3 regions of the Arthrobacter sp. 2RAF22 genome follow, and region 2 is predicted to be linked to each of the others. Evidence: riboswitches for the same ligand, from Rfam matches in the RefSeq annotation. Region 2 holds a riboswitch; each other region holds the start of a gene.
The links. A riboswitch is a leader RNA that binds a small molecule or an ion and turns the genes downstream of it on or off. The one in region 2 is predicted to bind S-adenosylmethionine.
Positions count from the first base shown of each region.

Region 1: another riboswitch for S-adenosylmethionine. It lies ahead of AB4068_RS06495 (DUF1737 domain-containing protein); the one in region 2 lies ahead of metX (homoserine O-acetyltransferase MetX).
Region 3: another riboswitch for S-adenosylmethionine. It lies ahead of AB4068_RS10475 (hypothetical protein); the one in region 2 lies ahead of metX (homoserine O-acetyltransferase MetX).

Region 1 covers NZ_JBFRGL010000005.1:66,615-71,004, forward strand. The annotation lists gene AB4068_RS06480 (ornithine cyclodeaminase) at 1-565, opposite strand, end outside; gene AB4068_RS06485 (Lrp/AsnC family transcriptional regulator) at 725-1,156, opposite strand; gene AB4068_RS06490 (hypothetical protein) at 1,212-1,571, shown strand; SAM riboswitch class IV at 1,676-1,788, shown strand; gene AB4068_RS06495 (DUF1737 domain-containing protein) at 1,799-2,056, shown strand; gene AB4068_RS06500 (rhodanese-like domain-containing protein) at 2,053-2,463, shown strand; gene AB4068_RS06505 (O-succinylhomoserine sulfhydrylase) at 2,464-3,672, shown strand; gene AB4068_RS06510 (glutamate--cysteine ligase 2) at 3,669-4,390, opposite strand, start outside.
Region 2 covers NZ_JBFRGL010000014.1:16,795-21,184, reverse strand. The annotation lists gene AB4068_RS11770 (S8 family peptidase) at 1-2,002, opposite strand, end outside; SAM riboswitch class IV at 2,218-2,333, shown strand; gene metX (homoserine O-acetyltransferase MetX) at 2,347-3,468, shown strand; gene AB4068_RS11760 (hypothetical protein) at 3,470-3,889, opposite strand; gene AB4068_RS11755 (SGNH/GDSL hydrolase family protein) at 3,955-4,390, opposite strand, start outside.
Region 3 covers NZ_JBFRGL010000011.1:61,996-66,385, reverse strand. The annotation lists gene AB4068_RS10490 (matrixin family metalloprotease) at 1-318, opposite strand, end outside; gene AB4068_RS10485 (VIT1/CCC1 transporter family protein) at 366-1,553, opposite strand; gene AB4068_RS10480 (hypothetical protein) at 1,821-2,009, shown strand; gene AB4068_RS10475 (hypothetical protein) at 2,035-2,355, opposite strand; SAM riboswitch class IV at 2,370-2,489, opposite strand; gene AB4068_RS10470 (sodium:solute symporter) at 2,571-4,103, opposite strand.

The sequences.
Region 1 (4,390 bases), on a different contig from region 2:
GGGCCGCTGAGCCTGCGATGGTGATCTCGAAGCCGAGGGGAGCCATGTTCCGGACGAACTTCTCCATCGCTGCCGGGTCCGTGTCCCAGATCCTCACACTGTTTATACCCAGGGCCGCCCGGAAGGCCAGCGCCTGAAACTCCGATTGGGTTCCGGTTCCGATCATCGCCATGATCCGGGCATCGGGGCGCGCGAGCTTCTTAGCTACCATGCCGGACGTGGCCGCCGTCCGCAACGCTGTCAGCACTGTCATCTCCGCAAGGAACGTCGGGTAGCCGTTGTGGACGTCGGACAGGACACCGAAAGCTGTCACGGTCTGGAAGCCGCGCGCGGGATTCGAGGGGTGTCCGTTTACATACTTGAAGCCGTAGGTTTCCTGGTCGCTGGTGGGCATCAGCTCGATGACGCCAAATGGCGTGTGGCTTGCCACTCGCGGAGTCTTGTCAAAAGATTCCCACCGCTGGAAGTCGTCTTCCAGGTACTGCATCATCTCCGAGATGATGGTCTCCGGGCCCCGTCCGGCCGTCCAACGAACCATATTGCGGACATCGACAAAGCGCGTCATATGCGCTCCTTTCCCTCATAAGCACTGTTGCTACGAGGCTAGGGAGCGGCGATATGCATCCACAATTGCCAAAGTATGTACTTTTCATTGAAAACATGCACAAAATGATGACTGCTTATGCACACAATGATCAACGGCAGGCGCCCGTCATAAAAGCGACTATCGCAGGACGGAACTGAGCAGCAGGCTCGTCTCGCTATTGACGATCCCCTCGATCCCGCGGATCCTGCCCAACACCTGGTCAAAGTCGCTGAGGCTTTCCGTGCGCAACTCGGCCACGAGATCCCAACCGCCGTTCGTGGTGTGTAGCGCCCAAATCTCGGGAAGTCCGCGGAGTTGGCGAATGACCTTGTCCGCCGACCTTCCCTCCACGGCAATGAGCGCAATGGCCCGGATCGCAAGTGGATCCACCTCGTCGCGCACCCTCGCGGTGAAGCCAACGCTGGTCCCCGAGGAGACAAGACGCTCAAGCCGGCTATTCACGGTGGCCCGAGCAACGCCCAGCTTGCGCGCAAGGCTCGCCACGGAGGCCCTGCCGTCCTCCCGGAGAGCGGAGAGGAGCTGGCGGTCAAGGTCGGTGAGTGCTGCCATAAAGATAAACGTATCGCCCATTCCCCAAGCGGGCCTGAGTCCGTAGGGTATCGACATGAGCATCTACATCAGCCCCGACTCTGCTGCATGGTCCCTGACGGCCATGGCGACTGGTGCGTCAGCGGGATCAATCGATGATGCAAATGGCATGTCCAACTTGGTGAAAGAAATCTACGAGACAGAAGGTTTCGAAGCCCTGTCGGGTGTGGTTTTTGCCTTGGCTCATCACAACAGCCTCTCGCTGCATGCACTCGCCACGGCCACCGGGATATCCGTCCACGAACTGCTGGAAATCCGGAAGCATCAAGGTTCCACTTTTCATCACTCCCCTACGGCAGTAGCGTCGCGGTTCGACGCCATTCCACCCCGGATCCAGGCGAGCCTGGAACCGCTGCCCAATGAAACCGAGTCCTAGGACGCTGGCACCCCAGCCCTCGCCAGCCTGGCTGCCGTCCGGTTACGGAACATGACGACGGCCGGTGATGCAGGCCGCCGTCGTGGATGTTATTTTTCTTCTTGAGTAATGAGCACCAGCGTGAAGCCCTGACTTGCTGGTCGGCAACCCTCTCTCCGGCGGGGTGCCTCAGGTGACTACTCGGCGTATCGACACTTTCGAACTGCAAGCGTGACTGAGGAGCACCAATGCCTGAACCCACCGAAGAAAAACTCTCGTACCGTCTCATCACGGGCCCTGACACCAAGGAATTCTGCGAGCGGATCTCCACCGCTCTCGCGGAGGGATACGTGTTGCACGGCAGCCCGGCCGCGACCTTCAACGGCACGGACGTAATCGTGGCACAGGCCATCGTCCTGCCCGCGGCAATCGCGAGCGCGGATGCCGCCGTTGCCAATGCGGTGGATCAGCTTGATGAAGAGTTCGACGGCGAGGGCCACGCATGAGCTACGCAGGCGACCTCAGCCCGCACGACGCCTGGGCCAAGCTTGAGCAGGGCGCCATCCTGGTGGACGTCCGCACCGAAGGCGAGTGGGCACACATCGGCATCCCGGACACCAAAGCCACCGAGAACGATCCCCTGTTTATCCAGTGGAACCTGGCCGGAGGCATCCCCAACACCCGTTTCATCGAAGAGTTGACGCAGCAGGCCCCGGAGGCGGACGGCACCGAACTGGTTTTCCTCTGCCGCTCCGGACAGCGCTCCATCGCCGCCGCGATTGCCGCCACCCAGGCCGGCTACACCTCCTACAACGTCCTCGAGGGCTTTGAGGGCGAGCCGGACCGCTACGGCGAGCGAACCGTGAACGGCTGGAAAAACCGTGGACTTCCGACGAACCTGGGGAACATCTAAGTGACCTTCAACCCTGACGCCGCCAGCTGGAGCCCTGACACCCAGGCCGTCCGCGGCGGTCTTGACCGTACCAACTTCCAGGAAACGTCCGAGGCCGTCTTCCTGAACTCCGGCTTCGTCTACGAGTCCGCCGCAGCCGCCGAGCGAGCATTTACGGGCGAGGACGAACGCTTCGTCTACTCCCGTTACGGCAACCCCTCCGTAGCTACCTTCCAGGAGCGCCTCCGCCTGCTCGAAGGCACCGAAGCGTGCTTCGCGACGGCGTCGGGCATGTCCGCTGTCTTCACCGCCCTCGGTGCGTTGCTTGCTGCCGGTGACCGAGTAGTTGCCGCCCGCTCGCTCTTCGGCTCCTGTTTCGTCATCCTCAATGAGATCCTGCCGCGCTGGGGCGTCGAGACCGTCTTCGTCGACGGGCCTGACTTGGACCAGTGGCGTGCCGCTCTGTCCGAGCCGACAACGGCAGTGTTCTTCGAGTCGCCGTCGAACCCCATGCAGGAAATCGTGGACATCGCCGCGGTGAGCGAGCTGGCCCACGCGGCCGGCGCCACGGTGGTCGTCGACAACGTCTTCGCCACTCCCCTCCTGCAGCGCTGCGGCGATCTCGGAGCAGACGTGATTGTCTACTCGGGCACCAAGCACATCGACGGCCAGGGCCGGGTCCTCGGCGGAGCGATCCTGGGCACCAAGGAGTTCATCGACGGTCCCGTCAAGCAGCTCATGCGGCACACCGGTCCGTCGCTTTCCGCGTTCAACGCCTGGGTCCTGACCAAGGGCCTGGAGACGATGGCGCTGCGTGTCAACCACTCCTCGGCGTCTGCGATGCGGATCGCCGAGTGGCTCGAGGAACAGCCGGCCATCAGCTGGGTCAAGTACCCGCTGCTGAAGTCGCACCCGCAGTTCGAGCTCGCCGCAAAGCAAATGAAGGCCGGCGGAACTGTGCTCACCTTCGAGCTGCTCCCCTCCGCGGGGCGATCGGCGAAGGAGGCCGCTTTCGCGCTGCTGGACGGGCTCGCCGTCATCGACATCTCGAACAACCTCGGCGACTCCAAGTCCCTCATCACCCATCCCGCCACCACCACGCACCGTGCCATGGGTCCGGAAGGCCGCGCGGCAATTGGCCTGAGCGACGGCGTCGTGCGGCTTTCGGTGGGGCTGGAGGATGTGGACGATCTCATCGGGGACCTCGAGCCGGCCCTCAAGCAGGTCTAGCCGGGCGCTTCGCGCCAGTCCTGGCGCACCCAGGTGAGGACGGGTTGCGGCTTGGTGTCGCTCTCGTCCCTCTCTGAGCGCATCGTGATCTGGACGGCGTGCTCGACGACGGCGGCCAGCCCGGCGGCGTCGGGCGCGCTCCCGTTGCTCTCGCTCCAGCGCCCGGCAACACCACGCTGTTCGATAGCGCCGTTGCCACGGCTCAAGATGGCTGCCACGCCGGTTTGGACCAAGTCGAATTCACCCTGTTCGGCGAGCACGGGTTCCAAGTATTCCACCAACGACCAGACGACGTCGGCGGCGGGTTCCGGGCGAAAGGTTCCGAAGTCCAGCAGTTCGGTACGCAGTCCGAAGTTGCTTGCTTGCCAGGACGCCATCCGCAAAAGCGCAGTGGGCACGGCAGCGGGCTCTATTCCGGCATGGTATTCACGAACAGAAGTCTCAACCAGTGCCCTGACGAGCACCGCGATGAGCGCCGCATCCTCGGCCCGGAGGCAGACATCGGCCACCCGGACCTCCACCGTGGGAACGTGCCGGGACAGCCTGGCGTCGAAGTAGACCATCCCCTCGTCCAGCAGCACTCCCGTTTCGATGAGCCTCCGGACAACCCGCCGGTAAGCAGCCAGGGACCCGAAGATGGCTGACGGCCCCGACGAAGGCCAGCGGTTCCACGCCTGCGTCCGATAGCTCTCAAAACCCGTGGCCAGGCCACGCCAGT
Region 2 (4,390 bases):
AAAACGCCCCGGCGGTTGACGGTGTGCCCGCAAGGTAATAGCCCGAGGTATCGGCGATGATCTGGACGGTTCCGCCGGAGGTGTTCGTGAATGAAATCGTCCCGTCGGGAGCGACCGGCGTAATGGCGAAATTCGGAACGATCTGTCCCGCGGCGTAGTTCACGTTCGAGGCGTTCGGTCGCGGAGTCCCTCCAGCGTAGGCGGTGATGAAGCCGAACGACGAGGGATTGGCCACCGTGATGTTCATCGCGACGGCGGAAACACCGGAAGAGGGAATACCGCCGCGGCCTGTGACTTTGACGTTGATGGTCTGTCCGGGGGCAACGGGTCCGCCGACGCCACCGGTGCCGTCACGGGTATCCAACTGCCGGAACGGGGCCTGGGCGGAGAACGTCCCGGGAGCGGGCGACGCGCCAGGCGTGAGGGAGTAACCGGTGATGTCGGCGATGAGCTGGACCGTGCCGTTGGAGCTGTTCGTGAAGGAAATCGTGCCATCCGACCCCACCGGCGTGATCGCGAAATTCGGGACGATCTGCCCTGGGGCAAAATTCAGGTTCGAGGTCGCCGGACGATTTGTTCCGCCGGCGTACGCGGTGATGAAGCCGTTCGACGTCGGGTTGGCCACCGTGATGTTCATTGCGACAGCGGAAACTCCGGTCGCCGGGAGGCCGCCGCGTCCAGCAACCTTGACGCTGATCGTCTGGCCGGGGGCGACCGGCCCGTTGACGCCACCGGTCCCGTCCCGCGTGTCAAGCTGCCGGCAGGGGGTCGTGGCCGCAAATCCGCCCAACGGGTCTTGCGACGGCGAAAAGAGCGACGGGCTGACGTACAGCAGCCGGTTAGGCATGCAGTTTCCGGTTGACTGGACTATTCCGGCTGTTGCGCCGACGGTCAACGTTGCCGAGACCTGCGCGGGGCTCCACGAGGGATGCATGGCGAGGAGCATCGCGGCCGCTCCTGCGACGTGGGGCGAGGCCATTGAAGTTCCGCTGAGGACATTGGTCGCAGTATTCGAGGTCGCCCAGTCGGAGGTGATCTGGACCCCTGGTGCGTACAGGTCGACGCAGGGACCGTAGTTGGAGAACCCTGCTTGGCTGTCGTTCGGGTCGCTAGCAGCCACGGTGAGGGCTGCGGGCACTCGGCCAGGGGAGCGTGTGCACGCGTCGACGCTGCTATTTCCTGCAGCCAAGGTTACCGTGATCCCGCTGTCAATCGCGCCTTGGACGGCGGCGTCCAGGCTCTGGTCCGTACCGGTCAGGAGGCTAAGGCTAAGGTTGGCGACAGCGGGTTGACCGGCTTGGTGATGCTGAACGATCCAGTCGAGAGCGGCAATGACATCGAGTGACGATCCGCCCCCGGCGCAGTTGAGCGCTCGTACGGGCACGATCGTTGCCGCTTTGGCCATCCCAAAGGTGGCTCCTGCTGCGATTCCCGAGACGTGCGTGCCGTGGCCGTTGCAGTCTGTGGTTCCCTTGCCGTCGTCCACGCCGTTGTTGCTTCCAATGCCGACGGCGTTATATCCGACCGTCACGCGTCCGCCGAAGTCTTGGTGGGTGGCCAACACGCCGGTGTCCACCACGTAGATCGGTACCCCGGCGCCGCTCGAAGGCGGCGTGTAGCTCCCAGACAAGGGCAGGGATCTCTGGTCGGTCCGGTCAAGGTTCCAGGGTGCCGGTGCTTGAGTGTCTGAAATCCGCACCGGCATATCCCGGTCCACGGACACAACCCGGCTCGACTTCGCCAACGCAGCGGCCTTCGCTGGCGTCGCCGTGACGACCGCGGCCTTCACGGCATGCGTGAACGTCTTGTCCACCGAGACTCCCTGCGAGCGCAGCTCCGCGGTCTTCCCGTCAACGTCGGTGCCTTCGGCGTAGTGGACCACGTATCTGTCTTCGCCTGCTGCCGGAGTCGTGTCGGCGTGCGCCGGCAGCGGCACTCCCACGGTGAAACCTGATACCAGCAAGAACAGGGCTATTGGAACGACGCCGGATGGCTTTTTCACGAGCTTCAATCTTCCTGTGACGCACAGTGGCGGCGGAGACATCCGAAGGATGCAGACTGCTGCGCCCAATTCTATCTCCAGTCACACAGGCATCACCCGTCTCTTCAATTTCAGACATCCACAACCCCGGCTTCGTGAACAAAACGCGGCCAAGTGTCACAAAGCTGTCATAATCTTCGTCAGAAGGGGTCCGGTTTTCCTAGACTCTTCCCATAGGTCATGAGTGCCAGCGACAGCCCCGGCTTGCTGGCCGGCAACCCTCCTTTCGCGGCGGGGTGCCCCGGGTGAAGACCTGGCCCTTCGCTGTGTTGGCGGCGGGCAAGCGCGATGTGAGGTGTCGACGAATGACAATTGCTGCAACAGCCATACCCCTTTCCGGTACCCAGGACGGAACCCTCAAGTATGTTTCCGTAGGAGGGCTCGAACTGGAGGCCGGGGGTTTCCTCCCTGAGGTCGTCCTTGCGTACGAGACATGGGGCCGGCTCAACGCCGACGCTTCCAACGCCGTCCTCGTGGAGCATGCACTGACCGGCAGCACCCATGTGGCCCGTGGCGAGAGCGATGAAGAAGGCTGGTGGGAGCAACTCGTTGGTCCCGGCGCCACCATCGACACGGACCGCTACTTCGTGGTCTCCGTCAACATCGTGGGAGGCTGCTACGGCAGCACCGGGCCGTCGTCGAGCGCTCCTGACGGCAAGCCGTGGGGCTCCCGCTTCCCGCTCGTCACCCTGCGGGACAGCACCATAGCCGAAGCCCGGCTGGCCGACGCCTTGGGGATCCACAGCTGGCATACCGTGGTGGGAGGGTCCATGGGCGGTGCCCGCGCACTGGAATGGGCCGTCAGCTATCCGGACCGCGTCAAGCGATGTGCCGTGATTTCGATCGGGGCGTACAGCACTGCCGAACAGATTGCGTTCGCGCAGGCCCAGACTCTCGCCATCCGGCAGGACGCCGACTTCAAGGGCGGCGACTACTACGGCCAGGCAGCGCCCGAGGCGGGGCTGGCCCTTGCCCGGCGGATCGCCCACATCACCTACCGTTCGGCGGATGAACTGGACTTCCGCTTCGGCAGGAACGCCCAAGGCGGCGAGGCGCCCCTGCAGGCTGCGGCCTTAGGGGACCGGGGCCGCTACCAGGTGGAGAGCTACCTCGACCACCAGGGACGAAAGCTGGTCCAGCGCTTCGACGCCAACAGCTACATCGCCATCACTGAGGCGCTCATGAGCCACGACATCACTCGCGGCCGGGGCTCATTGGAGGACGCGCTGTCCGTGGCCACGGCGAAGTTCTTCGTTGCCTCGGTGGACTCGGACCGGCTCTATTTCCCGGAACAATCGCACGAGCTGGCCAAGGCCTTGCCCGGAGAAGTCCCCGTTCATGTGATCGAGGCGCCCATCGGGCACGACGGTTTCCTCACCGAGATCGGCCAGCTCGGCCCCCAGCTGCGGGAGGCGTTCTTCGGCTGAATCAGCCGTTCATGATCTCCTGGCGGAGCTTCATGTAGTCCTCCATGGCAATTTTCCCGTCGCTGTACTCCTGGTCGAGTTCGGCCAGTTTCCGTGCCCGGTAGCCTTGCGGCGCGCTGTCCGGCTGGGGCGCGCTGTTCGCTTGCGGAGTAGACGACGGCGGAGCGGCCTGAGGTCCGGGCATTCCCACCGGGGGTTGCGGCTCAGCCGGGAAGATGACCGGGGGTTGCTCCGGGTATCCGACGGGGTAGTGCTGTGGAGGATAGGGCTGCCCGGGGTAATCCTGCGGAGGATAGGGCTGCCCGGGGTAATCCTGCGGAGGGAAGTCCCGTAGCCTGCGCTGGCGCGATCGGTTGTACATGCGGATCCCCATGGGAATCAGCCAAGAGCAGACGATGATCCAGAAGATCACATTGTTCACGGTGGAGGGCCTCCCTAGTCTTTCACCAGCTTAGCCCCGCTCCCTGTGACCCACACGGCTCCCGTTCAGCTCCGGGGCAGGATGGTGTCGGCAGGACCGAAGACGGGTCCCGGCGTCGGGCGTTTCGGCAGGATGCCGTCGCCGGAGGAGCGGTGCCGGATCCGGCGGATGACCCACGGGACAAAATACTCCCGGGCCCATACGAGGTCGCCCGAGCGGGCCTCGCGCCAGCTGCGCTGGGGGAGCGGCTTGGGGAACAGCGGCTCGAGGTTGTGGGGCACATTGAGTGAATCGAGGACCATCGCCGCGATGGTGTGATGGCCGAGCGGCGAGAAGTGCAGGCGGTCTTCGTCCCACATCTGGGAGTTGGAGAGTTGCCGCAGGGACCACATATCGGCGATCACGGCATCGTGGCGGGCGGCCACCGTGCGGAGGTTTTCGTTGTAGATGGCCACTTTGCCGCGGATCCGGCCGAGGACCGATGACGCGGTGTCCGGACCG
Region 3 (4,390 bases), on a different contig from region 2:
CACCGCAGGCTTGGCGGGGGAGCCAAGCGGGTGGCCGGCTTCTTCCAGGCCAGGCGGCGGTGTATCCGGCGCGCGGGCCGCCTTCGGCTGACTTTGTCCGGGAGCCCCGCCCGGCCCGGAGCTACTTGCCGTGGCGTGGGCGGACGGGGCCAGGTTCGGAAGCAAGCCGGTGATTCCAGGGTCGCCCCGGAGGAATCCACTGACCAACACGGCTACGGCAGCGACCACCGCCACCAGCATCAAATTTCGGAACAGCGCGAGCGCGGTGCTGGGGCGCTTGGGCGGCGGGCCGCCGTCGTACCCGTAGTTTGAATGCAAGTCTTCCCCCAAATCCCCGTACCCGGCACCCCAGCGGGCCGGCGGTACTAACCGATGACAGCGCCGAAGACGAAGCCCAGCCCATACGTGGCCGCGGCCGCGCCGAGACCGATGGCGAGCTGCCGGAGGCCGCGGGTCAGCGGCGAGGTTCCGGACAACAAGCCGACGACGGCGCCGGTCGACAGAAGCGCGATGCCCACCAGCGTACCGGCCACAGCAAGCGCCGCGAAGCCGGTCATGCCGAAGATGAACGGCAGGATGGGCACAATGGCGCCCGAAGCGAAGAAGCAGAAGCTCGAGATCGCGGCGCCCCAAGCGGAGCCCACGGCCTCGTGCTCATTGACGGTTTCTTCCACTTCGGGGTGCAGGGAGAGGCTGGGATCGCAATCGCAGCTGTAGACGCCCATGCGTTCAGCGGCCCGGTGTTCGGCGGCTTCGCGGGACATGCCCCGGGCCAGATACACGAGAACCAGCTCGTTGTGCTCGATGTCCAGGGCCGGGGCTGCGGTCAGCGTGGCCTGGGTGGGGCGGGTGGCCTTGAGGAGCTCGAGCTGCGAGCGGACAGAGACATATTCGCCGGCACCCATGGACAGCGCGCCTGCCAGCAGGCCTGCGATGCCGCTGAACAGGACCACAGTGGCGGGGACGCCGGTGGCCGCCATGCCCATCACGAGTGAGAGGTTGCTGACAAGGCCGTCGTTGGCGCCGAATACGGCCGCGCGGAAAGTGCCGGACAACCTGTTGCGGCCGCGCGTCGCCAGGCCGCGGACTACTTCCTCGTGGATCTGTTCGTCAGCCGCCATGGCGCGGGTCGCTGCTGGATCCTTCGCGTAAGGCGAGCGGCCTTCAGCCCTTTGGGCGAGGGCCAACACGAACACTGATCCAAAGTTCCGGGCGAGGAAGCCGAGCATTTGGCTTCGGATCGAGGCCGCCTTCGGCATGCCGGCATGTTCCCCGAGGAGCTTGAGCCAGTGTGCCTCGTGGCGGCCCTCGGCCTCTGCGAGTGCCAACAGGATTTCGCGTTCCTCGCCGTCGCGGCGCTGCGCCAGTTGGCGGTACACGGCGGCCTCGGCCCGCTCGTCCGCCAAGTACTGACGCCAGCGCTTGATGTCCGACGACGACGGGGGAGTCTTGGGGGCCGCTTCATCTTGCGATGGACTGCTTTGGTCCGAGGGATTGTCGGGATGCGCGTTGTCTGGATCTGTCGGGTTCTGTGGATCTGCGTGCGGGTGCACCGGGACTCCTGGGTTGCTGGGGCGGGCTTCATCGCCTCATTGCGGCTCCACTCTATCGCCAATTTCCGCGGTTTTTCGGCTGGCAATCCTCACTGGACATTTTAGGCGCGCCTCAAAAACGGGAGGCTCCCGGGAGGCCTTGACCGCGGCTGGGGGCAGTGCTGGGATGGATGGACAGGGTCCACGAATTGGCGGGGTAGCGTGGTGACCGGCTGCCTCATGTGCCTGTGCGATGGGCTCAGCGGCACGTCGAACGGAGGTTGCACCATGGACAGCACCGAAACCCACGCCCGTCACCCCGACCGTCCCACGGTCGAGGCCGATCCCGCCTACGACTACAGCGAAGACCTTGAGGTGGACGAGGACTGGGAGGAACAATCCGAGGTCCTCGACGACGACGAACGGGTGGTTCCGCTCGACGCAGAGGAACACCGCGAGGACGAAGAGTTCGAATAGCCCCGGGCTCGCTAAACCCTGGGCGCTAAAACGCGCTCAGGATGAAGTGCCTCTGCACGCCTGCCCGGTGCCCGGTTGCCGCCACCGTCAGGGTGAGTTTCCGTGTGGCGGGGAACCAGCGGGCGGGCTGGACCGCTTTTGAAAGGGCTTGGGTGATGAGCCGCGGCTCATGGTGCCAATAGCGTTCCAGGTTTCCGTCCACGACGAACGTGACGGAGCCTTGGGAGAGGTCGACGCCGGGAATCACCCGGACGAATTCGTCCACCCGGCGGGGACGGGGCGACAAGAGGGTGCTGGGCTGGGTGGTGCGGTCGGCTATGGCGGTGGCGCCGTTTTCGAAAGGCATGGCCTTCTCCTGTGGAGTTGCTCTTGCCCGTTCGGTTGTCTCTGGTCCGAGCCGGGCCGCTTCTTCATCCGAACCACCCGTGAACATGGGGTTGGCGTGTGGCAAGTCGGAGCTTGGCGCCACATCTCTTGAAGCTCTTCCTACTGTACATGCGACGGCGGCGCCGCACCCCGGAAAAAGGTGCGGCGCCGCCGTCGTACTTGACTCTGTGAAACTTAGTGGCTGGCCACCGGGTGGGCCTCCAGCGGGAGTTCCTCGGTGACTCCTCCGGCGACGCGACGGTCCCATGCTTCGCGGACCTGGGGCTCCGTGGGAGGCGTCAGCAGCGAGACCACGACGTACACCAGCAACGAGGCTCCGAGGCCCCAGTAGATGGGATCGTTGGCGTAGACGCCGTCTTCGCTGGGAATGATTCCCGTGGCATAGGCGATCAGCAGGGCCAGTGTGAGTACGGACCCCACGGCCATGGACCAGGCCGCGGCAATACCGGTGCCCCGCTTCCAGACCAGGCCACCCAGGATGGCAACCAGCAGGCCGCCCACCAGGATGTCGTAGGCGATGGTCAGGGCGACCACGACGTCTTGCGCCGCCATGGATATCAACACGGCCACGATGCCCAGTCCGAGGACCCAGTAGCGGTTGGCCTTGACGTCGTGCTCGGGGTTCTCGGTGTCGTCGGTGTTGATGGTCTTGCCGAACCAGCTGGCCACGAACGGGACCACGTCGGCGCGGGCAACGGTGGCCGCGGCGATGAGGGCTCCGGAAGCCGTGGACATCATGGCCGCGACCGCAGCGGCCATCACGAGGCCGCCGATGCCGATCGGCAGGATGTGCGTTGCAACCTCGGCGTAGACGACGTCCTTGCCGAGGGCCTTCACGTCGATGTTGGGCAGTGCCACGCGGGCGGCAAGGCCGATCAATGCGCCGGCGACGCCGTACAGGACGCAGTAGATACCCGCGGTGGCACCGCCCCAACGGGCCACCTTGGGAGTCTTGGCGGTGAAGACGCGCTGCCAGATGTCCTGGCCGATCAGCAGGCCCAGGGTGTAGACCACGAAGTACGTGATGATGGTTTGTGCCCCGATGCCGTCCAACTGGAAGAAGCTGGCGTCAACGCGGGCACGGATGCCATCGAAGCCGCCTGCGGCGTTCAGGACGAACGGGAGCATGAGGAAGAAGATGCCCACGGTCTTGATGATGAACTGCACCTGGTCGGCGAGGGTGATGGACCACATGCCGCCGATCGTTGAGTAGACCAGGACGATTGCGCCGCCGACGGCGATGGCGAGCCAGCGCTCCCAGCCGAAGAGTACAACGAAGATGGTGGCGTAGGCGCCCGTGGACGTGGCGCACAGCATCAGGGTGTAGGCGAGCATGACGATGCCGGAAGTCTGTGTGGCGCGCTGTCCGTAACGCAGGCTCAGCATCTGGGAGACCGTGTAGATCTTCAGCCGCTGGATGGTGCCGGCGAAAAGCAGGCTCAGGAGGAGCACGCCCGAACCGATCGCGACAACCAGCCACATGCCGGAGACGCCGAACTTGTAGCCGAGGCCGACGCCGCCAACCGTCGATGCGCCGCCGAGGACGACTGCGGCCATGGTGCCGGTGTAGAGCATCGGACCGAGGCGGCGTCCTGCCACGAGGAAGTCGCTGTTGTTCTTGGTGCGCGACTTGCCCCACCAGCCGAAGGCCAGCATGGCGAGCAAATACACCACCACGATCGCAATATTGATGAACGAAGAGTCCACGGTTGGCTCCTGAAAGTGATGCGCAGAGCCCTTGGGGATTCCGACGCCGGTCCGCTGGGTTTCGTTGCGGGTTGCGGAAGGTCTCTGCGCTGGTGATTGGGGAGAGTAGTCTGTGATGTATGCCTCACAAACAACACTTGTTGCCTATGAGGATACGTAGTGATGCGAGTAACAGTCAAGGTGCTGTCTCGCCCAGCGGACTCATCGGCGCTCCTCCAGCTTGCCAAAGGCCCTGCCGCGCGGGCGATCCGGCTACTATTGCTGCAATGACAGGGCCGCAGAAACGG